One region of the Vibrio astriarenae genome, then DNA from elsewhere that is predicted to be linked to it. Evidence: predicted binding sites of a transcription regulator. Region 1 holds the regulator's gene; each other region holds the start of a gene.
The links. Region 1 encodes CRP, which controls carbon source genes, mostly activating them, when cyclic AMP is high. Its sites were predicted from a motif close to TGTGANNNNNNTCACA; they were not measured.
Positions count from the first base shown of each region.

Region 2: recB (exodeoxyribonuclease V subunit beta) is a predicted target of CRP. The motif match lies at 3,927-3,942, and genes of this name have one in related genera.
Region 3: dinG (ATP-dependent DNA helicase DinG) is a predicted target of CRP. The motif match lies at 2,950-2,965, and genes of this name have one in related genera.

Region 1 is NZ_CP047475.1:320,074-327,401, forward strand. Features, by position in the region: gene GT360_RS01515 (aspartate aminotransferase family protein) at 156-1,370, shown strand; gene astA (arginine N-succinyltransferase) at 1,447-2,466, shown strand; gene astD (succinylglutamate-semialdehyde dehydrogenase) at 2,481-3,938, shown strand; gene GT360_RS01530 (DUF1338 domain-containing protein) at 4,013-4,816, shown strand; gene crp (cAMP-activated global transcriptional regulator CRP) at 4,909-5,541, opposite strand; gene GT360_RS01540 (phosphoribulokinase) at 5,781-6,650, opposite strand; gene GT360_RS01545 (YheU family protein) at 6,732-6,941, opposite strand; gene GT360_RS01550 (hydrolase) at 6,983-7,328, opposite strand, start outside.
Region 2 is NZ_CP047475.1:699,378-706,705, reverse strand. Features, by position in the region: gene recD (exodeoxyribonuclease V subunit alpha) at 1-229, opposite strand, end outside; gene recB (exodeoxyribonuclease V subunit beta) at 229-3,828, opposite strand; gene recC (exodeoxyribonuclease V subunit gamma) at 4,089-7,328, opposite strand, start outside.
Region 3 is NZ_CP047475.1:1,029,631-1,036,958, forward strand. Features, by position in the region: gene GT360_RS04970 (sulfite exporter TauE/SafE family protein) at 5-775, opposite strand; gene dinG (ATP-dependent DNA helicase DinG) at 786-2,861, opposite strand; gene GT360_RS04980 (porin) at 3,383-4,408, shown strand; gene GT360_RS04985 (YccT family protein) at 4,475-5,164, shown strand; gene bioA (adenosylmethionine--8-amino-7-oxononanoate transaminase) at 5,272-6,549, opposite strand; gene bioB (biotin synthase BioB) at 6,681-7,328, shown strand, end outside.

The DNA.
Region 1 (7,328 bases):
AAATACAATGCGGCATGTGTCGAAATGCAAAACATAATTCCCCAAGGTGGTATTGAACTAACACACTTGATTGCGACTATGATTAAAGTGAGGGTTCAAACGGGGTGGTTTGCTACGCAAGCGAATGCGCATGCGGTTTCTAAAAGGAATGTGCAATGACAGTGGAAAAAAGCGTACAACGCAAAGATTTTGATCAAGTAATGGTGCCTTGTTATAACCCGATGGAGATGATTCCAGTGAGAGGGGTAGGGGCACGAGTATGGGATCAGCAGGGCAATGAATACATCGACTTTGCTGGTGGTATCGCCGTAAGTTGCTTGGGGCATTGTCACCCCGTAATGGTAAAGGCACTGCAAGATCAGGGCAGTAAAATTTGGCATTTAAGTAATGTCATGACCAACGAGCCGGCGCTTCGTCTGGCGAGTAAACTGACCAAAGTGAGCTTTGCGGATAAAGTCTTCTTCGCTAACTCTGGCGCAGAGGCCAATGAAGCAGCCCTTAAACTCGCTCGTCGTTATGCGGCCGATGTGTATGGCGAAGAGAAGTCCGAGATTATTGCCTTTAAACAAGGCTTCCATGGTCGTACCTTCTTTACGGTCACTGTGGGTGGGCAAGCCTCCTACTCTGACGGATTTGGTCCAAAGCCGGGCGATGTGACTCACCTGCCTTACAACGACATTGATGCGCTACAGGCTCATATCTCAGATCGTACTTGTGCAGTAATGATGGAACCACTGCAAGGCGAGGGCGGGATTATTCCTCCGACGCCAGAGTTTGTTCAAGCGGTTCGAGAATTGTGTGATAAACATAATGCGCTACTTATCTTTGATGAAGTGCAAACGGGTAATGGTCGTACGGGTGATTTTTATGCGTACCAAGGATTAGGCATTACGCCGGATATTCTTAGCACTGCTAAATCACTGGGTGGCGGTTTCCCAATTGGTGCCATGCTCACCACTGAGAAGCTGGCAGAGCACATGAAAGTGGGTACCCACGGTTCAACCTATGGCGGTAACCCATTGGCGTGTGCAGTCGCAGAAGCCGTGGTAGATGTTGTCAGTGACCCACAGGTGCTTGCTGGCGTTAAAGAGCGCGAGGCATGGTTCCGTGAAGGCTTAGAAGCGCTTAACAATAAATACCATCTCTTCTCTGAAATCCGTGGCAAAGGCCTATTGCTTGGCGCGGCATTGAATGCAGATTGGCAAGGGCGCGCACGCGATGTATTAGTCGCGGCTGGCCAACAAGGCTTGATGGTATTGGTCGCTGGTGCGAATGTCGTGCGTTTCACACCATCACTGGTTATTACAAAAGAAGAAGTCGACGCAGGATTAGCTCGACTTGATAAAGCTTTGGAGAGTTTGGTCTCCTAAAAATATCGCTTGTTCTGAGTGCGATGTGTTCTCATCGCACTCCTAAAGCGTTCAACAGCATCAGGAGGGAGTAACGATGCTTGTAGTTCGTCCAATCAGTATGTCTGATTATGAGGCCCTGCACACTTGTGCCGTTGAGTCGGGTCATGGTTTCACGTCACTACCCGTTAACGAAGAGTTGCTGACGAATCGTATCACCCACTCGGAATACTCATTTGGTAAAGAGAGTGTGACGGAGCCGGGTGATGAAGGGTATCTCATGGTGGGCTTTGATAGTGAAACTGGAGAGGTGGCAGGTTGTACCGGGATAGAAGCCTCGATAGGGTGGGATGTCCCTTTCTATTCCTATCATATCAGCACCGTTGTCCACTCTTCACCTAAGCTCGGCGTCAATAATGTCGTTAAGCTTCTGACATTTGGAAACAACTACACTGGCTGCTCAGAGATCTGTACGCTGTTTTTGCGCCCTAGTTTTCGCCAAGGCCTTAATGGCCGCTTGATGTCGAAGTGTCGTTTTTTGATGATGGCGGAGCACCCAGAACGTTTTTCAAAGACGATCTTCGCAGAGATGCGTGGTGTTTCTGATGATGACGGTAACTCTCCGTTTTGGAAATGGCTACAAGAGCACTTCTTCTCGATTGAATTTACGCTTGCCGACTATCTGACGGGTATTGGTAAGAAGGGCTTTATTGCCGATTTAATGCCGAAGTTACCTATCTATATCAATCTGTTGAGTAAAGAAGCACAAGCGGTGATTGGCAAAGTGCATGAAAACACCAAGCCCGCACTGCGATTACTGGAGAAAGAGGGCTTCACCTGTCGTAACTATGTCGATATTTTCGATGCGGGTCCAACGGTTGAATGTGATTTGCAGCATATTGAAACGGTTCGTCACTCTTTCCGTGCCAAAGTGCATGTGGCTGAACACTCAAGCTCAAAGGATTTCTTAATTGCCAATACCTCGTTTGAAAACTTCAGAGCCACTGCTGCTAAGGCGGCTTATGATCAAGAGGAATGCTCAGTCATTTTAGCCCCTAATGTTGCCCAAGCACTACAAGTGCAAGAGGGTGATTACGTCAGAATGCACGCGCAGTAATAAGGAGTACGGCAATGACACATTGGATAGCAGGTGAATGGATTGCAGGTCAAGGCGATGCAATGCAATCGGCGAGCCCTTATGATGGCGAGGTGATTTGGCAAGGGGATAGTGCCACACCAGCACAAGTAGAATCCGCGGTCACAGCCGCTCGCACGGCTTTTTTATCATGGAAGACATTGACTTTCTCACAGCGCGAAGCTGTGGTGCTGGCTTTTGCTAACAAACTAAAAGAGCGTGCAGAGCAGATAGCGGAAGTGATCGCTCAAGAGACGGGTAAACCACTTTGGGAAACACGCACTGAAGCTGCTGCTATGGCGGGTAAGGTGGCGATTTCTATCCGAGCTTACCACGAGCGTACAGGTGAGCAACAACGTGAGGCAAATGGCAATCAGATCGTTTTGCGTCATCGACCGTTGGGTGTTATGGCGGTATTCGGGCCTTACAACTTCCCGGGGCACTTACCTAATGGCCATATTGTACCTTCGCTGCTTGCTGGTAATACCGTTGTGTTCAAGCCCTCAGATCTCACTCCGCTAACGGGCGAATTTGTCATGCGATTGTGGCAAGAAGCTGGGTTGCCAGCAGGTGTGATTAACCTAGTACAGGGCGGTAAAGAGACGGGGGTAGCCTTGGCACAAGCGAAAGGGATTGATGGTTTACTCTTTACTGGCAGTGCGAATACTGGCCACATTCTACATCGTCAGTTTGCTGGTCAACCTGATAAGATGCTGGCGCTTGAAATGGGGGGGAATAACCCTATGGTTATTTCGCAGCACTACGGCGAGCTGGATGCTGCTGTGTATACCATTTTGCAGTCGGCCTTCATAAGTGCAGGCCAACGTTGTACATGTGCACGTCGCCTTTATGTTCCAGAAGGCGCTTCAGGGGATGCACTGCTTGATAAGCTGATAAGTGCCACTCAGGCGATAGCGATTGACGAGCCATTTGCTGAGCCAGCGCCATTTATGGGGCCACAGATTTCAGTGCAAGCTGCAGAGCATATCCTCGCAGCACAAGAGAGTTTGCTGTCACTGGGTGCTAAGTCACTGCTAGCAGCGAAATCGCTTGGTCATGCCTTTGTTACTCCCGCGATTCTTGATGTCACAGCTATCGATGACCTACCTGATGAAGAGTATTTCGGCCCGATACTGCAGGTGATTCGTTATCAAACTCTAGAGCAAGCGGTCGAGCTTGCCAACGATACTCGATACGGCTTATCGGCAGGTCTTATCTCAACCGATGAGGGGGAATGGGCATATTTTGTAGAGCACATTCGTGCGGGCATTGTTAACCGTAATCGTCAATTGACGGGGGCGAGTGGTGATGCACCATTTGGTGGGCCTGGTGCTTCCGGCAACCTGCGTCCAAGCGCCTATTATGCCGCAGACTACTGCGCGTATCCTATGGCTTCAATGGAGGGCAGTGAGCCTCTTTTACCCGCGACATTGAGTCCTGGCCTAACACTATAAATAACCAAACCGTCACACGCTGAGGGCAGTCAGTCGGCTGCCCAACCTTTCACCCTTCGATACAAGGAGAGAGTATGACCCCCGCTTTCACTGTCGAGCAGTTATTTGCCGAGCTTTGGCAAGACTACATCACTCGCCTTTGTCCTTCAGCGCAGCAAGTTCATCAACTGCTTGAAGAAGAGACGCCGCTGATCAATGATCATATTGCTTTGCGAACCTTTAATATCGCCCCTTTAGGGATAGAAACCCTAGCGAAGCCCTTTCTTGCTCTAGGCTATAAAGAAGGGGGAGACTACGTATTTGAGAGCAAAAAGTTGCTGGCCAAGCATTATGAACACACTGATCCCGCACTCCCTAAAGTGTTTATTAGTGAGCTAAAAGTGGAAGAGTGTTCCACTCAGTTGCAAGCCATCGTTGCACGTTTGGTGGCGCAATTAGACGCCAATCAGTTACTTAGCCCAGCGTTTCTTTTTGCCGGTCGATTATGGAGCCTTTCACATCAAGATTATCTTGAGCTTGCGAAAGAGAGTGAGTACGCCTCTTGGTTTGCCGCTCATGGCTATGGTGCCAACCACTTTACGGTCAGCGTCAATCAGCTCAATGCGTTTGAAGAGGTGGTTGAGGTTAATAATCAACTCAGAGAATCTGGCTTTGTTATCAATGAATCTGGTGGTGAGGTAAAAGGAACACCCGAAGTGCTGCTAGAGCAGTCATCAACGATGGCGGATAGAGTCCGTGTCGCCTTTACTGATGGTGAGTTTGAGATCCCCGGGGGCTTTTATGAGTTTGCCAAGCGCTACCCGACAGCGAGTGGAGAGCTTTATTCTGGTTTTGTGGCGGCCTCAGCCGATAAAATCTTTGAGAGTACGAATAGCTAGGTTAGTGAAGTTGTGTCGCACAGATAAAAAAAAACACCAAGCCGAGGCTTGGTGTTTTTATTGATACTTTGCTGTTCGCAATTCGATGAGAATTAACGAGTACCGTAGACCACGATAGTTTTACCGTGTGCAGAAATTAGGTTCTGCTCTTCTAGCATCTTCAGGATACGACCAACGGTTTCACGTGAACAACCTACAATCTGACCGATCTCTTGACGAGTGATCTTGATTTGCATGCCGTCTGGGTGAGTCATTGCGTCAGGCTGTTTTGCTAGGTTTAGTAGCGTCTGAGCGATACGACCAGTTACGTCTAGGAATGCTAAGTCACCCACTTTTTGGCTAGTCACTTGTAGGCGGCTTGCCATCTGCGCTGAAAGGCGCATTAGGATATCTGGGTTAACTTGGATAAGTTGACGGAACTTCTTAAATGAAATCTCAGCTACTTCACATGGCGATTTTGCACGTACCCAAGCAGTACGCTCTTGGTCTTCTTCGAAAAGACCGAGTTCACCAATGAAGTCACCTTGGTTAAGGTAAGAAAGGATCATTTCCTTACCTTCTTCGTCTTTAATAAGTACTGCTACAGAGCCTTTGACGATGTAGTACAAAGTCTCAGCTTTTTCACCTGCGTGAATTAGCGTGCTCTTTGATGGGTACTTATGAATATGACAGTGTGAAAGAAACCACTCTAACGTTGGATCGGTTTGAGGTTTACCTAGAACCATAAATATATCTTCCTCTGCAGGGTACGCTTGCTGCTTTCCTTATTGCGCTAAGCGCTTTAACTAGGCCTAGTAGCATAAGTGCTGAAGACACATGCTGCAAGCTATCTCGTAATTCAGACAAGATAGTAACGTGTTTCTTGTGCGATTTCTTGATTTTAACGGGGTAATACGACCGAAATTTACTCAGATTCTGTGCACCTGATCACGTACTGACAAGGTTCTCTGGTTATCGGTCGCAGTTAACCTATTTTCCCGGTTTCTATTAGCTGTTGTAGGATGGGTCTGACGATCAATTCCATCGCAAAACTCATCTTGCCTCCGGGTACAACAAGTGTGTTGTGACGCGACATAAATGAGCCATCAATCATGGCGAGCAGGTAAGGGAAATCGACGTTTTTTATCCCACGTAAACGAATCACCACAAAACTTTCATCCAGACTTGGAATGCCCTTCGCATTGAGCGGGTTTGACGTGTCGACGGTTGGGACACGCTGAAAGTTGATGTGAGTACGAGAGAACTGTGGGGTGATGTAGTTAAGATAATCGTCCATCGAGCGCACGATAGAGTCCATCACCGCCTCTCGCGAGTGGCCTCTATCTCGGGTATCACGCACAAACTTCTGGATCCACTCCAGGTTAACAATCGGCACCATGCCGATCAGAAAGTCGACGTGTTTAGAGACATTCACGTCACCATCGACGACTCCCCCATGTAACCCCTCGTAAAACAAAACATCAGTATCATCAGGGAGCTGCTGCCAAGGAGTGAACGTGCCGGGCATCTGGTTGTACGGTACCGCCTCATCAAAAGAGTGCAGGTAGCGACGCACCTCACCTTGCCCCTCCTCGCCATAGCGAGCAAAGAACTGTTCCAGCGCTTTAAAGTCGTTGGCTTGTGGCCCGAAGTAACTGATGTGTTTGCCTTGCTCACGCGCTTTGCGAATCTCTACGTCCATCTCAGGGCGAGTAAAACGGTGGAAGCTATCGCCTTCCACCCACGCGGGCTTGACGTCCATCATATTGAACATCTTTCTAAAGGCTTCTGACGTTGTGGTGGTTCCTGCACCAGAGGAGCCGGTCACCGCGATAATCGGATGCTTGGCTGACATGACGTACCTGTCTATTTAATAGTTATGATTTTTAAGAAAATTAACCTTAGCGCACCAAAGTCCAAATGGCGAGGTCAGGGATTAGAATTTTCGAGTTTGGATATCGATTGTTTCATGCAGTTCAGAAAAGACGATAACCGCGTCGCCCGCTTCAATTTGTTTGCGAACTTGCTCGATTTTCTCGGTTAAAGAAACCTCATACTCACCGTAATCCGTCCCTTCACGAAGAATGAACTCTTTAATCAGGTTATCGAGAGTATCTGACTCAATTTCTTGCCATGGGATGATCATCAATACTTCTCCACTTCATGATCAAACTGTATTGACAGCTATTATGCCGATTTTGACAGACATTCGTAATAGGCTGGTAGCGCTTCTTCAAGCCAGAATGTCGGTTTTAGCAAGCTGCCACTGAGAAAGCCGACATGACCACCATGCTCAAACAGGCGATAGTCGATATTGTCTGGCAGGATAAATTTTGGGATCACATCTTCGGTCATAAAGGGATCATCCTTGGCGTGAATGATCAACGTTGGTGTGGTGATCTCTTTGAGGTGATTGATCCCGGAACATTGCTGATAATAGTCTTGAGCGTCTTTGAATCCATGCAGAGGCGCAGTGATCAAGTCATCAAACTCCTGCAGGCGAGTCACTCGCTTAATGTTCTGGTAAGTGATC
Region 2 (7,328 bases), 380 kb from region 1:
CACCAAACAGTCCCAATCGTTCAGACCATAATTGTCCATTGTTCTGAGCCTCGACGGCTAGGCAGATATGCCCTTTACCCACCTCTGCGCTGGTTATCGAGGCAAGCAGAGCGACCTCATCACTGGCACCATGACGACGAAGGACATTGGCTAACTGGATATCAAGCTGTCGAAGAAAGCCTTTAGACAACAGCCACTGTGCCCATTGCCAACTGGTTCGTTTTTCCATTATTTACTCTCCTCAAGTGAGCTTGACTCAAGGCTGTCATCAATCAAATCATTTAGGTCGTTAAGCATGGCTAAACTCGGTTTAGCGGAGAAGATACCGTTGTCGCTCTGTCCATCCACACCACGCAAGAAGACATAATAAACGCCACCAAAGTGGTGTTCATAATCGTAATTCGGGATACGGCTATTCAAGAAGCGATGCAGTGCGAGTGAATAGATTTGGTATTGCAAATCATAGCGGTGATCCGCCATTGAATGACTTAGTGCGGCGGAATGATAATCGTCAATCTGATCACCAAGATGGTTCGACTTCCAATCAAGCACGTAATATTTGCCTTGATACTCAAACACCAAATCAATAAAGCCCTTAAGCATGCCTTGCACGGTTTGGAAGCCAAGATCTCCGGTGCGAGCTGACAGCGAATCATGGTGTTTTATCACACGATTAAGCGCAGGCGCAGAGAGCAGCTTAATCGGTAGCATAAACTCCATCTCGACTAAACGTTGCGACGGCTTGCTGTCTTTCAAGCGCATCTGTTGACCATCCAATGGGGTGGCTAACACGGTGTCCACCATGTTTTGCAGCACCGGGAGCCACTGCTCATCTATCGAAGACTGCTTCATCAAGTCTAAGATAATCGCCGTGTTACGTGCCTCGGTGGCGAGCTGGGTATACTCTACCTCTTCAAACAGAGCATGCAAGAAAGTGCCTGGCTGTGCACCACGCGGAAAATTAAAGATAGAGAGTGCTTGTTCTTCATCGTCTTGCTGAGCTTCATCGGCAGAATCAACATCAAAGGTTCCCACATCCACCAGCACCTCTTTGTGGCCGTGTGAACCTTGCTTAACCAAGCCAGAGTAACTGGTCATACGCCAGTGGCGATCAATGTTCTGGGTAAGGGTTTGGGCAACAATGTCATCTTGTTCGACAGTCGGTGGGACGTACTTACTCGGTAAACACTCTGGTGGTGATAGCTCAGCGACACTCGCGAGCTTCGTCTGTTCACCAATGGCATTAGCAAGATCAGCCATCCCCCCCTGCTGACCATTTTGTAGCAAATACCCCATCGCACTTTTGTGCACACCGGTGGGCTCTTTGGTTGAACGGCCATTTCTCAAAGGCGCAGCACCAATATAACAGGCATAAACCGCACGCGTTAATGCGACATAAATTAGGCGTAAGTCTTCTGCAAGGCGCTCTTTATCAGCCAGCGCCAGTGCATCATCATTGGCTAATATATCCAACACGGTGCGATCTTGCTCAGCATCATAGTATTTCGCCTCACTTGCCTCACGTGCGGCGAACACAAATGGCAGAAAGACGAGGTCATACTCGAGGCCCTTCGATTTATGGATAGTGACGATTTGCACGAGATTCCGCTCTGACTCTAAACGCTGAATGGCATCATCTCCACCATTCACCCCCTGCTGTGCATCACTGATCGCTTGGCTCAACCAGCGCAACAGGGCTTGATGGCTATCTAGCTCTGCGCCAGCATTTTGCAGCAACTCGCTCAGGTGCATAAAATCGGTGAGTTGACGTTCACTCTCACTGTGTAGCCAGCGCTCAGCTAGATGGCGCTGACTCAGTACCGCTCGCAGCATCGGCAACACTCCACGGTTAAACCACTGCTGCTGATAGTCTTTGAACTCAATTAACACCGCTTCCCACTCATTCTCGTCTTCATTGAGCTGCTCAAGGTAAGCAATGGGCAGATCAAACAGACGTGATGAGAGTGCTGCTTTGACCTTACGCTCATCGTCTGGCGTCAGTACTGCGGTAAGAAGACGCAAAATATCCATAGCGACTGCGCTGCTAAATACGCTGTCGCGATTGGAAAGATAGACGCTAGCGATGCCTTGGTCCGCCAGCGCGCGTTGAATTCGCTGACCCTCTGCGCCTGTGCGCACCAACACTGCAACATCACCTGCTTGGATGGCATGACGTTTATCGCCACTGACCAACTCTGCATTGCCGTTATCGGATGCCGTGAGGATCTTTTGGATTTCACTGGCTGTGGCACTCGCCATGACATCGAGGTATTCACCTTTGGACAGCGGTTTATCATCTTCCGGTTGCTGTTGCCAATAGATCAGAGCCGGTTGCTGATCCCCTTCGAGTGTCCAATGGCGCTTATCAGCGTTGGGACTGTAATTAACAGGCAAAAATGGAATATCACGATCGTAAATAAACGGACTGTCCGGCAACTCAAAGATTTGGTTTACCGACAGCACCATGTCAGCACTCGATCGCCAGTTGGTTCCGAGTGTGTAGTGCGCGGATACCTGATTTCGCGCCTTGATGTAAGTGAAGATATCTGCGCCACGGAAACCATAAATCGCCTGTTTAGGGTCACCAATCATAAACAGACCGCAATCAGGGTGATCCAGATAGATACGGCCAAATATGCTGTATTGCAGCGGGTCGGTATCTTGGAATTCATCGATCATAGCAATCGGATAAAGGGTGCGAATACGTTCACCTAACAAGCCCTCTTCATCCATATCCATTGAGGCGGAGAGTTGGGTCAGTAGGTCATCAAACGAGAGCCACTGCTTTCGATGTTTAGCCTGTTGCAGCTTCTCTCGACACACTTCAATAGCATGAGCAAGAATCGGTGCTTTGAGACTGGTGGGCTGTGCCAAAAATTCATCAATCGCGGCAAACGTCCCATGCTCGGGTGGATTACCTTTCGGTGATTTCTCCACTAGCACCTGCTGGGAAAACTTCTCTAGCTGATCGGGGTAACTGTAATCCGTCGTTGGATTGGCTGCCCATGCATCAATAGCCGCTAGCCAGGTTGGCAGTGATTTCTTTGTATAGCTGCGCTTGTTAACGCCGGAGCCTTCAATCAACGCTTGGTAGTCTTGTTGAGCACTCTGCCACTGTTGTTTCAGAGCATCAATGCGCGCTAGGTTTTGCTGATGAAGCTTATCCAAACCGCCTGTCATTGGCTCTACGCTCAGCTTTAACGGTGCTCCACTCAAATAATGGCTAATGTCTCCAAGCAGGGCGCTTGGGTCAGACCAAAGCAGCCTGACTTGCTGCGCTAAAGGCAGGGGCAGTCCATAAAATTGGGTACGCCAATAGTCAGCCACCACTTGAGCCTTGAGCATGCCCTCATCGGTAACAAACTCATTATTAAAACGGCTGCCTGATTCAAAGGCATTTTGCGTCAACATGCGCTGGCAGAAACCATGAATGGTGTAGACCGCGGCCTCATCCATTTGACGCTCCGCTTGCAACAGCAGTGCTACCGCAGAGCTGTGATCTTCAACTTCATCGAGAAGTGGCTGAATCACCGGATCACCACTGACTCCACGACTGAATGCCAAGCGGGCGTCATGGATACGCGCTCGAATACGATCTCGTAACTCAGCCGTTGCCGCTTCAGTAAAAGTCACGACTAAGATTTGGTCAACCGTTAGCGGCTGCTGATGACGGGTCTGCTCATCACCGTGCCCTAGGATTAGACGCAAATACAAACCAGCGATAGTGAAGGTTTTACCTGTGCCTGCCGATGCCTCGATGAGTCTGGCACCATGCAGAGGAAAAGTCATCGCATTAAGTGGAGTCACGCCTTGCGCAGCATTAGTCATATAAAAATTCCTTGTAACCCGTGTTTATAGGAGATCAAACTGTGATCCCAGCTATAAAAACCGAATACATAAAACAAATTACTAAATCTTTGAATTTCCGTGGGATCTCTCTCACGGTATCTCCGATATCGAATGGCTACTATGCGCGCATTGGAATTCATCACTACGCACATTCCTACCGAAATTAGGTCCCTCTGACCTATGGCCGTCAGCTAATTACCCTATATAAAATAACGATATGCTGACGGCCGCCCTACTCTCTAACTGTCTGTATTCACGCTGACTTCATTACGAAAATCTTCGACGGTTTTAAGATTAAGACGTGGCGCTTGAATCACTAAGCGGCTAAGCGCTAATACCTGATTTGCAAGGTCTTCATCCCATGTCGGCCATACTCGGGCGATATACTCATTTTCCCCCTCACCCGACATCATGTAGCCACCTTCAAAAGCGCCTGCCATCTTCTTCAATGACTTCTCGTCATCTTCTACCCAATTACCGCGTGAGAAACCGGCTTCAACTGCCGAGAGCGCTGTCGTTGGAAAGTAAGGCAGTGGTGCATTAATACCCTCAGAAAATAGTCTAGCTAACTCATTGAGTAAGCGATGACTTTGGTCACGACTCATGGCGGGGATCACCCAATGAACGACGCCTTCTTTACGGTCATAACCAATGAGGTGTGTTGGCTTACTGTGCCCCATAGCACACAAACACAGATGGTCTATCCAAGCTGAGAGCATATCTTGTGAGCGAATACGCCCTACTCGATAACGTACCAGTCCCGATTGATAGTGCTGCTGTAACCATCCAACAAGATGAATAGGCTTTTGCTCCCCTAGCGCGGTCAACGTGACACGCACTTCAACATCTTCAAGTGGTGCTGAGCAATACTGCTGCAACTCTGTTTGCAGCGCCTCTATCTGCACTCGGTTGCTCTCAAACTCTAGTTCACCAAACGCTCCAACCGGCAACGAGCCTTGGGCTCGCTTGTTGGCGACAAAGTTGGTGACGGCTGAGTGTAACTGCGAGGGTTCACATTCGAGCAAAACAGACAGCAGTTCAGATTTCATTTGGAAGCTTTGCAAGCCATCAAGTGCAAACGGCTCATCATCGAGTAAGGGGTTATCCAACTCGTCAAACATCACCTTGAGGCGACGAGTAAAGAAATACTGTACGGGCAATCGCCAAAAGCGCTGCAGTTCAACCAGATCCAACTCATATGGAAAGGTTGCTTCAAACCAGTAGTTACTCACTGGCTGTCCCTGGCTGACAAGATTATCTTGCTCACGGTTGGCCACCGGCAGCCATTCACGCGCATAGCTTCCTAGCTCAAATGCATGGCGGCTGAATGGCACCATTGGATAGTGTTGCGTTAACGTCTCTAGCAACTGATTTCCTGAGCGATCGACGTCCAATGTTTGCTGCCCGTCTAGGCAATAGTTTTGCTGGCAGTACTCCATCAGCTCACTCACCAATACCGAAGGCACTCTCTCGGTATTGTCTTGAATTGAGCGGCCGATATAGCTGATATACAAACTATCTTGAGCCGACAGTAACGCTTCAAGGAATAGATAACGGTCATCATCACGGCGTGAACGATCACCCGGCTTAACTCGCCCATTCATCAAATCAAATCCTTCTGGAGCAACATTGCGCGGGTAAGCGCCATCGTTCATCCCCAGCAAGCACACGGTTTTAAATGGGATCGAGCGCATTGGCATCAGGGTGCAGAAGTTGACTTGTCCAGCTAGGAAGCGCTGAGAGACTCGGCTTCCAGACAGCTTGTTCTCTAGATACTGACGAACAATGATTGGCTCTAGAGACTCTTGGTAGCCAGCATCACTCAATTGTTGCGACAACTGACCGAGCGTGTTGCGAATCCCGTGCAGCGCCACCTCTTCTTCTAGCTCTGGTGCAAAGAAACCCTCAAGTAGCTCACCAAGACAGACTTGCCAATCCGCAACCGTCTGAACTTGCCCAAGTCGCGCACGATATTGACCGACACTCTCAATGTAATGCGCCAGTTTCCCCGCAAGCTCGGCAGACAGACCTTGCACTTCGTTATACGGAGCAATGGTGCCGTGGCTGGATTCAAACAGAGGCGCATCAACAGCCATTGCATAGCCGAGCAGCATACGCTCAATACCAAACTGCCACGTATTTTGCTCCCCCATTGGGAGGTCAAATTCGGTCGCGGTTTGTGGAGAAAGCCCCCAACGAATACCAGAAGCTTCGACCCACAGCTTAGCCTGCTGGAAGTCACTGTAATCAAGGCCAAACTTGCGCATGATCGCCGGCGTTTCTAGAAGCTCCAATAGCTCAGATGCAGTACAACGCGACTCAGGCAGTAATAATAGCGAGCTAAATGCATTGAGGATCGGGCTCTCTTTGTCTGCCGTGCGGTCAGAAATCGAAAACGGAATGTATCGGTCAGCACTGGCGTTACCAAACACCGCTTGAATTGCCGGGCTGTAAGCATTGATATCAGCCACCATAACAATGATGTCTCTTGGTTTTAAATCAGGCTGACGCTCAAACATCGCGAGCAATTGATCATGCAAAACTTCAACTTCACGCATCGCGCTATGGCATACATGCACTGTCACCGACTTATCATCGGCCTGGACAACCTGCTTATGCACACTCGAATCAAGAATGTTATCGTCTTGGTGCTCTTCAAGGTTGAGGATATCAGCCTGTAATTGATGTAGCAGCGTATCGCGCTCAATATCGACAAACGCCTCAATCTCGTTCGATTCCAATTGAGATAGAAGGTATAGATTGTCACGACCAAGTTTGCCCATCGAGGCTAGCAGACTGTTGCCTACCGCATCTACGTGCAACTCATCTAGGGTATTCTGTTCGATTGAGCCTTTGAGTATTGGGGTTTCACCGTCAATCGCACTCTGCTGCTGATTGAACACCAAGTGTTGGCGGTGCTTGGCGGCCAATTTCGCAATAAAGCGCTTGTCCCTGACCTCGCCCCAATAATATTGACAAGGGTTGGTGAACATCAGGTGTACATCAATGTGCTCACCAAGCGCCTTTAATGCATCTAGGTAGCGCGGAGGCAGTGAAGAGATACCGAAGATAAATAGTCGTTTCGGTAGCTTATCGAACTCTCCTTGATAGGATTGCAAGGTATCAATAAAGTGCTCGTACAGATTAGCACGATGATACGGAGATTGATCAAGCGATACCGTATAGTCATACAGCGCTTGCCACAGCATGGGCTGCCACTCATGTTCCCCTTCGATCTCGTCGACAGACTGCCCCGCTTCCCAACTTGCAATCCATTCAGGACGATACACCAAGTAACCATCAAAGATATCGGCAATTTTTTCGGCTAATTGATACTGTTTGATCTGCTGCTCATCATCACTCAAGTACTGCTTAAGTGGGGCAAACTCTGGGTGTTCAAGCTGCTTGGGTAGCAGTGTCATCAATTTCCAAACCATCGCCTCTTTATTGAAAAAGCTGCGCTCTGGCACATCCGGTAA
Region 3 (7,328 bases), 710 kb from region 1:
TCCGTTAGAACCAAGCGTCAAAGGCTAGTTTAACAGAAAGAACGATAACGACAGTGACAAATACAGGGCGGATGAAACCAGCACCAAAGCGTATAGCAGAGTGCGCACCGACGTAAGCACCTAGCATCAAACACACACCCATGGTTAAACCGAGTAGCCAGTTAATATGCCCAAGTAGAGCAAACGTCACTAATGATGTGAAATTGCTGGTGAAGTTCATCGCCTTTGCGAGTCCAGAAGCGAGCAAGATATTCAGACGGTATAAAGCCATTGAACTGACTGTCCAGAAAGCGCCAGTACCCGGTCCGGCAACACCATCATAAAAACCGAGCGTAAAGCCTTGAATGTACTGTTTCTTGTTCACTTTTGAGCATTTTGCGGGCAACGTATTCTGATTAGCATGTTGAACTTTAGGCCAGAGGGTATAGACCGCCGTCATTAAAATAATCAGAGGCAAAGCTTTTTCCAGCCATTCAGTGCTGATTGCATCAACAATCATCGTCCCAGCAACAGCACCCACCAAAGTCGCAATAAATGCCGGAACCCAAAAGCTCGGTTCAAACAGGCGCTTTTTGTAATAAGTAAATGCCGCAGTGGAAGAGGCAAACGTTGCAGCAAGCTTGTTTGTTCCCAATGCTATGTGAGGAGGTAACCCCAAAGACAAAAGAGCGGGAACGGTAAGCATACCGCCACCGCCAGCAACAGCGTCGATAAATCCAGCCACAAAAGCGACTAAAGCAAGCAAGACAAGCATGCTTGGTTCAAGAAATTCCATAGATTAATTCTTATTTATGTATTGTGCGTTTAAACGGAGGCAACGAGTCCAGGAGAGCTTTTCCGTAACGCTTTGAAACGACTCGTCGGTCAAGCAGGTAGACTTTACCAGAGTCTTTCTCTTTACGCAGTAGTCGACCAACAGATTGGATGAGCTTTTTACTCGCCTCGGGTACCGCTATCTGCATAAATGGATTGCCACCACAACGTTCAATATATTCCGAGTGTGCTTGCTCAACGGGTGAGGTGGGGACACCAAAAGGAATCTTGGTTATGATGAGGTTGGTTAATTCATCCCCTGGTAAATCGAGGCCTTCAGAGAAGCTGCCAGTACCAAAAAGAATGCTGGTTTTATTGCATTGAACAAGCGTTTTATGTTTTTTTAGTATTTCAATACGCGATGAATCTCCTTGAACTTGCAATGCCCAACCTTTTTTAGTGAACAGTGTCCCGAGTTTCTCTGCGACCTGGTTCATTTGCCAATAAGAAGAGAATAAAACTAAGTTGGCTTGCTTGTCCTCAACTAACTTAGGCAAAATATCGATAAGATATTCTGTAAATTGTGGCGCGTTGGGTTCATATTCCATCTCTGGGACGATGAGCTCTGCCTGATTGGGGTAATCAAACGGTGAGGCCAAAGCCAAAAACTTCACGCCATCTTCAGGTCGTTCGCTTATCCCAGCTTGGCGGCAGAAATAGCTAAATTGATTTAAAGCGCGCAGCGTTGCGGATGTGACTACTGCACCGATGCATCGGCTCCAGATCTGCTGATCCAGCTGCCAACCCACTTCAAGTGGTGATACGGAAACCACAAAATCACCCTCGCGATCTTTGCTGATTTCAAGCCATCGTGCGAGAGGTGCGCCTTTCTCTCTTGTCGGCTCAGCCATCAAGTTCCAAACTTGTGCTAGGTTATCACAGCGTTGGATATAGAAACCAAGCTCAGCTAGAGCAGGTTCGGCCAGCCTAGAAGAGAGCTCGCCTTCTTTTACTCGTTCAGATATTAGATCCGCAATTTTTGCAGTACATTGTGCTAGCTTCTGTGTGCTGGACTTTAGCCCCTTCGCTTCCTCAAACAGCCAATTCGGTAGCTCGCCATCTTCAAAACGGTAAATGCCTTCTTCAAAGTGAGCTGGGTCGAACTGCTTGGGCATTTGGGTTAACGTTGGCACTATGACTTGAATGGCTTCTTGGAGATCATTTTGGAAACGACTAGCTCGCTTCACATCAGCCAGGCTGGCGTGTTTTGAAATCACTTGGTTAAGTCGCTCTAGCCAAGAAGCTGCGCCTTTTAGACTAGCAGCGGCAGACGAGTGCTCTCGTGCCACGTGCGGTAAATGATGGGCTTCGTCGAAAACATAAATCGTATTTTCTGGCTCTGGCAGGATAATCCCGCCGCCTAAATCTGCATCTGCCATCACTAAACTGTGATTGGCGATGATAACGTCTGCTCTGTCAAGGTCAGAACGAGCTTTGGAAAACGGACAGCTACGATGTGCTGGCAAACTGTTATTACAGGAGTGTTTATCACTAACGATTAACTGCCAGATATCATCTTTAATTGGCTTTGGCCAGCTGTCTCTATCACCATCCCACTTACCTTCAGAAAGGGCTTTATAGAGTCTAGCTAACAGCTCAATGTCTTTTGCTTTAGGTTTACTTTCAAACATCGCCACCTGGCCACCATCTTCACCACTAGCGGCAGCGAGCTTTTCTGCACAGCAATAGCGTTGACGACCTTTTGCCAATCGGAATTCAAAATCCAAATCGGTGATACGACGAAAAAGAGGTAAGTCTTTGTCGATAAGCTGTTCTTGTAATGCAACGGTAGCTGTTGAAATAACGACCTTTCTGTTGTTTAACACCGCAACTGGGATAGCGCCCATTAAATATGATAATGATTTACCGATCCCTGTACCGGCTTCCGCGACAATCATGCGAGTTGATTTGTGATATTCACCACTAAGTGACTTAGCAATTTCGGCGACTAGGTAGTTTTGCGAGCGTCTAGGGACAAAATTTTCGAGCTGAGCTTGTAGATTTTGGTAACTAGTGCGGATGGATTTTTGAACGTTTGGAGTCAGCATGATTGGCCCTATTTTATCGACTTGCCGAGTCTAGCACATCTCTCTGTGGATTCGATAACGAACAAAATGGACGACTTTTGGCTGAAAGGGTGATTTTTATCACAAAATTAAAGTGAACCTTTCATGATCTAACATCAATAAAACTCAAAGTTATATTTTATATCACAGAGTTTATTCAATTACCGATATCTATGTCGTTATATTCTGATTTATTTGCTTATGTCAGGATTAAAACCTAGGAAACGCAACTTTAACAAAATTAGCACTTGCTTAACCTTGGTGGGTTGGTAACAAGTTCCCATTAAAAGGAATCAAGCTAAATCATTGGTTTATAGTGACTTTTATCTTTATTGATGTTTTTTGTTGTGTGATTTGACATGTGGCATGATCTTTTGCAATCTAAATCCCGTCATTTACTCGGTAGCGACATCGGACCATTTAGAGTTTGAGTTGTTATCAAAAAAACTAAAAAAGGGAACCAGGATTCGGTATCCCTAAACTAAGAAAAGGCAGTGGAAATTATGAAAAAGACGCTACTAGCTCTAGTGGTTGCAGCGGCAGCTACTTCTGTGAATGCAGCAGAAATCTATAAATCAGAAGACGGTCAAGTTGATTTCTATGGTCAACTACGTACAGAGCTTAAGTTTCTAGATTCTAAAGATCATGATGCAGACCTGAGCTCAGGTTCATCTCGTATGGGTATTGATGGCAGCTACGCTCTAACAGATACTATCGATGTGCTGGGTAAGGTTGAAGTAGGTATTCGTGACAACTCAGATGTAAATGTTCGCCAACACATTTTCGGCTTCTCTGGTGACTTCGGTACGATCAAACTAGGTAAGCAATGGACAACTTCGGATGACGTTTACGGTGCTGACTACTCATATTTCTTTGGTGGCTCAGGTTTACGCTACTTAACTCTAAACGGCGCGTTGCACGATTCACAAATCAAATACGCATTTGATGCTGAAAACTTCTGGGTTAAAGCTGGTTGGGGTCTAAACGAAGGCGATACAAACCAAGACCTATATGAGGCGTTTGTAGGTACATCTTTCGGTGATCTTGCTCTACATGCTGGTGCCGGTGTTAACCGTGATCGTGAGCATGCAACTGAAGATTTTGGTACGCTTGATGTAGAAAACACATATTTTGAAGTTACAGCAGAGTACTCTATTGGAGACCACCTAGTCGGTGCGACTTACTATAACTCAGAGCTAAATAACAAGGGCAACTCAGAAAAAATCGATGAGAATGCTATTTCTGTAGCGGGTGTGTTCCAAGCAACAGAAAAAACTGGAATCTATGGCGGTTATGAGTTTGTACAGCAAGAAACTTCAGGCTTTGCTAACAATGAAAAAGAAGACGGTACAGTGATTTACGTTGGTGCAGTGCATAAGTTTAACAGCTGGTCACGTGTATATGCTGAGTATGGTTACGGCGATGGCACAACTCTAGGTTACTCGAACCGTGAGTCTGACACAACTGTGGGTGCATCAATGGCTGATGGTGAAAGTAACTTCGCAATCGGTGCTCGTTTCTACTGGTAATCAGACTAGTTGACTGCTTTCTAAAGCCCGGCTTAAGCTGGGCTTTTCGTTTCTAAAGGGATTCATATGAAAATTAAAGCTCTGACACTTGTTACCATGTTATCGATGAGCCTGTCATCCTTTGCAGCAACGCTCTACGTGAAAGATACGGTAGATATTTTGGTTGTGAATATGGAAAAACCAAAACTATCAGGTCAATCTTTCAACTCAATAATAGAGGTAGATTTGCCAGAGGGAGCTAATCAGATTGTTTTCCAATATGAGCCAGTGATTGAAACGACAAACGAACGCAAAAAAGTCTACGGCCAAACCCAGGTTGTGACGTTTACATTGTCACAAGATCAAAACGTCCAATTCAAAATGCCAAACTATCGCTCGGTTCGCTCGGCCGAGAAAGGCCTCAAAGATCTCGACTTCAGCATCATCGACCAACATGGCAACGAAGTAGAAAAAACAGTCGATGTCCTTAAATCAGAGGGGGTTCAATTAGGCCGCAATCATATAGAGGAAGTCAGAGAGTACAATATTAATGGTGGACCGGCTGCGGTTGCTATTTCTTATGTCGCTGTCGATAACACCGCTAAAGTTGCAAAGCCAGTTGTATTGCCAGAGCCAGAAGTCGCTCCACAGTCAGCGACCCCCGTTCAACTTCCTGAGTTGGACTCTAAAGAGCTACAGCAATTGAAAACTTGGTATACAGAAGCATCGCAGGATGACCGCAAGGCGTTTCGTAAGTGGCTGATCGATTTTGAGTAATATTTAGAATACAGATGTCGAAAGCTTGAAGGTTTGAGGCTAAGGGAACATTAAAGTCTAAGCCTCTACCTCTGACTTCTGAACTCTGTATTCCTAACTCCCATCACCTAATTAAAACACTCATCCCTATCCAAAGCTGTACTTATCGCTCCAACTAACTTCTCAACATTCCCATACTCACTGATATAAGGGGGCATCATATAAATTAGCCGTCCAAACGGGCGAATCCACACGCCATTGTCGACAAAGTGACGCTGTATCACTTCCATATTGACGGCGTCAGTTGTCTCAACGACACCAATTGCCCCTAGCCAACGAACATCTTGAACGCGTCTATGATTTTTTATTTTTGGTAAAAGCTCTGCAAAAGCCAGTTCGATATTGAGAACCTGTTGCTTCCAATCATCACATTGTAAAAGTGCCATACTGGCATTAGCCACCGCACACGCAAGTGGATTCCCCATAAATGTAGGACCATGCATAAAGCAGCCGGCTTCCCCACTGCAAACGGTGTTCGCTACTTTTGGAGTGGTTATCGTTGCAGATAGTGTCATATACCCGCCGGTTAGCGCTTTGCCTACACAAAGAATATCAGGCTGAACATTGGCGTGCTCACACGCAAACATCTTGCCTGTCCTGCCAAATCCAGTCGCGATTTCATCGAGGATCAATAACACACCGTAGTGATCACAAAGATCACGCACGCCTTTTAGAAAGTTCGGATGATAGATCCGCATACCTCCCGCACCCTGAACAACAGGTTCTATGATCACAGCAGCGATTTGAGAATGATACTGTTCGAGTTGCGATTTAAAGTCATCAAGATCTGATTCATCCCAGTCTTCGCCAAAGCGGCATTTCGGTGACTCGGCAAAAATATGCTCTGGTAGAAAGCCTTTGTATAGACTATGCATTGAGTTGTTTGGATCGGTCACCGACATCGCGGCAAAGGTATCGCCATGATAACCGTGACGAAGGGTTAAAAACTTAGGTCTGGACTGTCCTTTGGCGTGCCAATACTGCAGGGCCATTTTTAAGCTGACTTCGACGGCAACCGACCCAGAGTCGGCGAGAAATATGTGCTCTAAGTTATCTGGAACTAGCGATAAGAGTTTTTTACCCAACTCGATCGCAGGCTCGTGCGTAATCCCCCCAAACATAACGTGCGAGACTTTATCGATTTGGTGGTGCGCAGCTTCGTTGAGAACAGGGTGGTTATATCCATGGATGGCGGACCACCATGAAGACATCCCATCGGTTAGCTCTTTTCCATCCTCTAGCGTGAGTGTTACTCCCTGTGCGGATACAACCGGGTAGCAGGTAAGAGGAGTGAGCGTAGAAGTGTACGGATGCCAGAGGTGCTGGCGATCGAAGGCGAGATCCATAGCCATAAAATAAAATCCAAAGATTGCTAATTGTACAGATGTAAACTTCACCTGAAGTCTGAGTGTTGACAGTGTAATGTGTCACGGTAGACTAGCCAACAACTAGTTTGAAAAATGCAAAAGGAATCATCGTGGAAGTTCGTCACAATTGGACTGTGGAAGAAGTTCGCTCCCTCTTGGCTAAGCCCTTTATGGATTTACTTTTTGAAGCGCAGTTAGTTCATCGTCAGTATCAGCAAACCAACCATGTACAAGTCAGTACGCTGCTTTCGATAAAAACGGGCGCTTGTCCGGAAGATTGCAAATATTGTCCACAAAGTGCTCGCTATACGACGGACGTAGATAAAGAGCGATTGATGGAGGTTGAGCGGGTGTTGGATGCGGCGGGCAAGGCGAAAGCGGCAGGCTCAACGCGTTTTTGCATGGGGGCGGCTTGGAAGAATCCGAAAGAGCGTGACATGCCACTGCTAACGGATATGATCAAAGGCGTCAAAGAGATGGGGTTAGAGACGTGCATGACATTGGGTATGTTGTCTCCTGAACAAGCAGAAACGCTGGCTAATGCAGGATTAGACTACTACAACCATAATTTAGATACGTCTCCAGAGTTCTACGGCAACATCATTACGACTCGTACCTATCAAGAACGACTCGACACGCTTTCCCACGTTCGTGATGCTGGCATGAAAATTTGTTCGGGTGGCATTATAGGAATGGGTGAGAGCGCGAATGATCGCGCTGGTCTTTTGGTGGAACTGGCTAACTTGCCGGTTCACCCT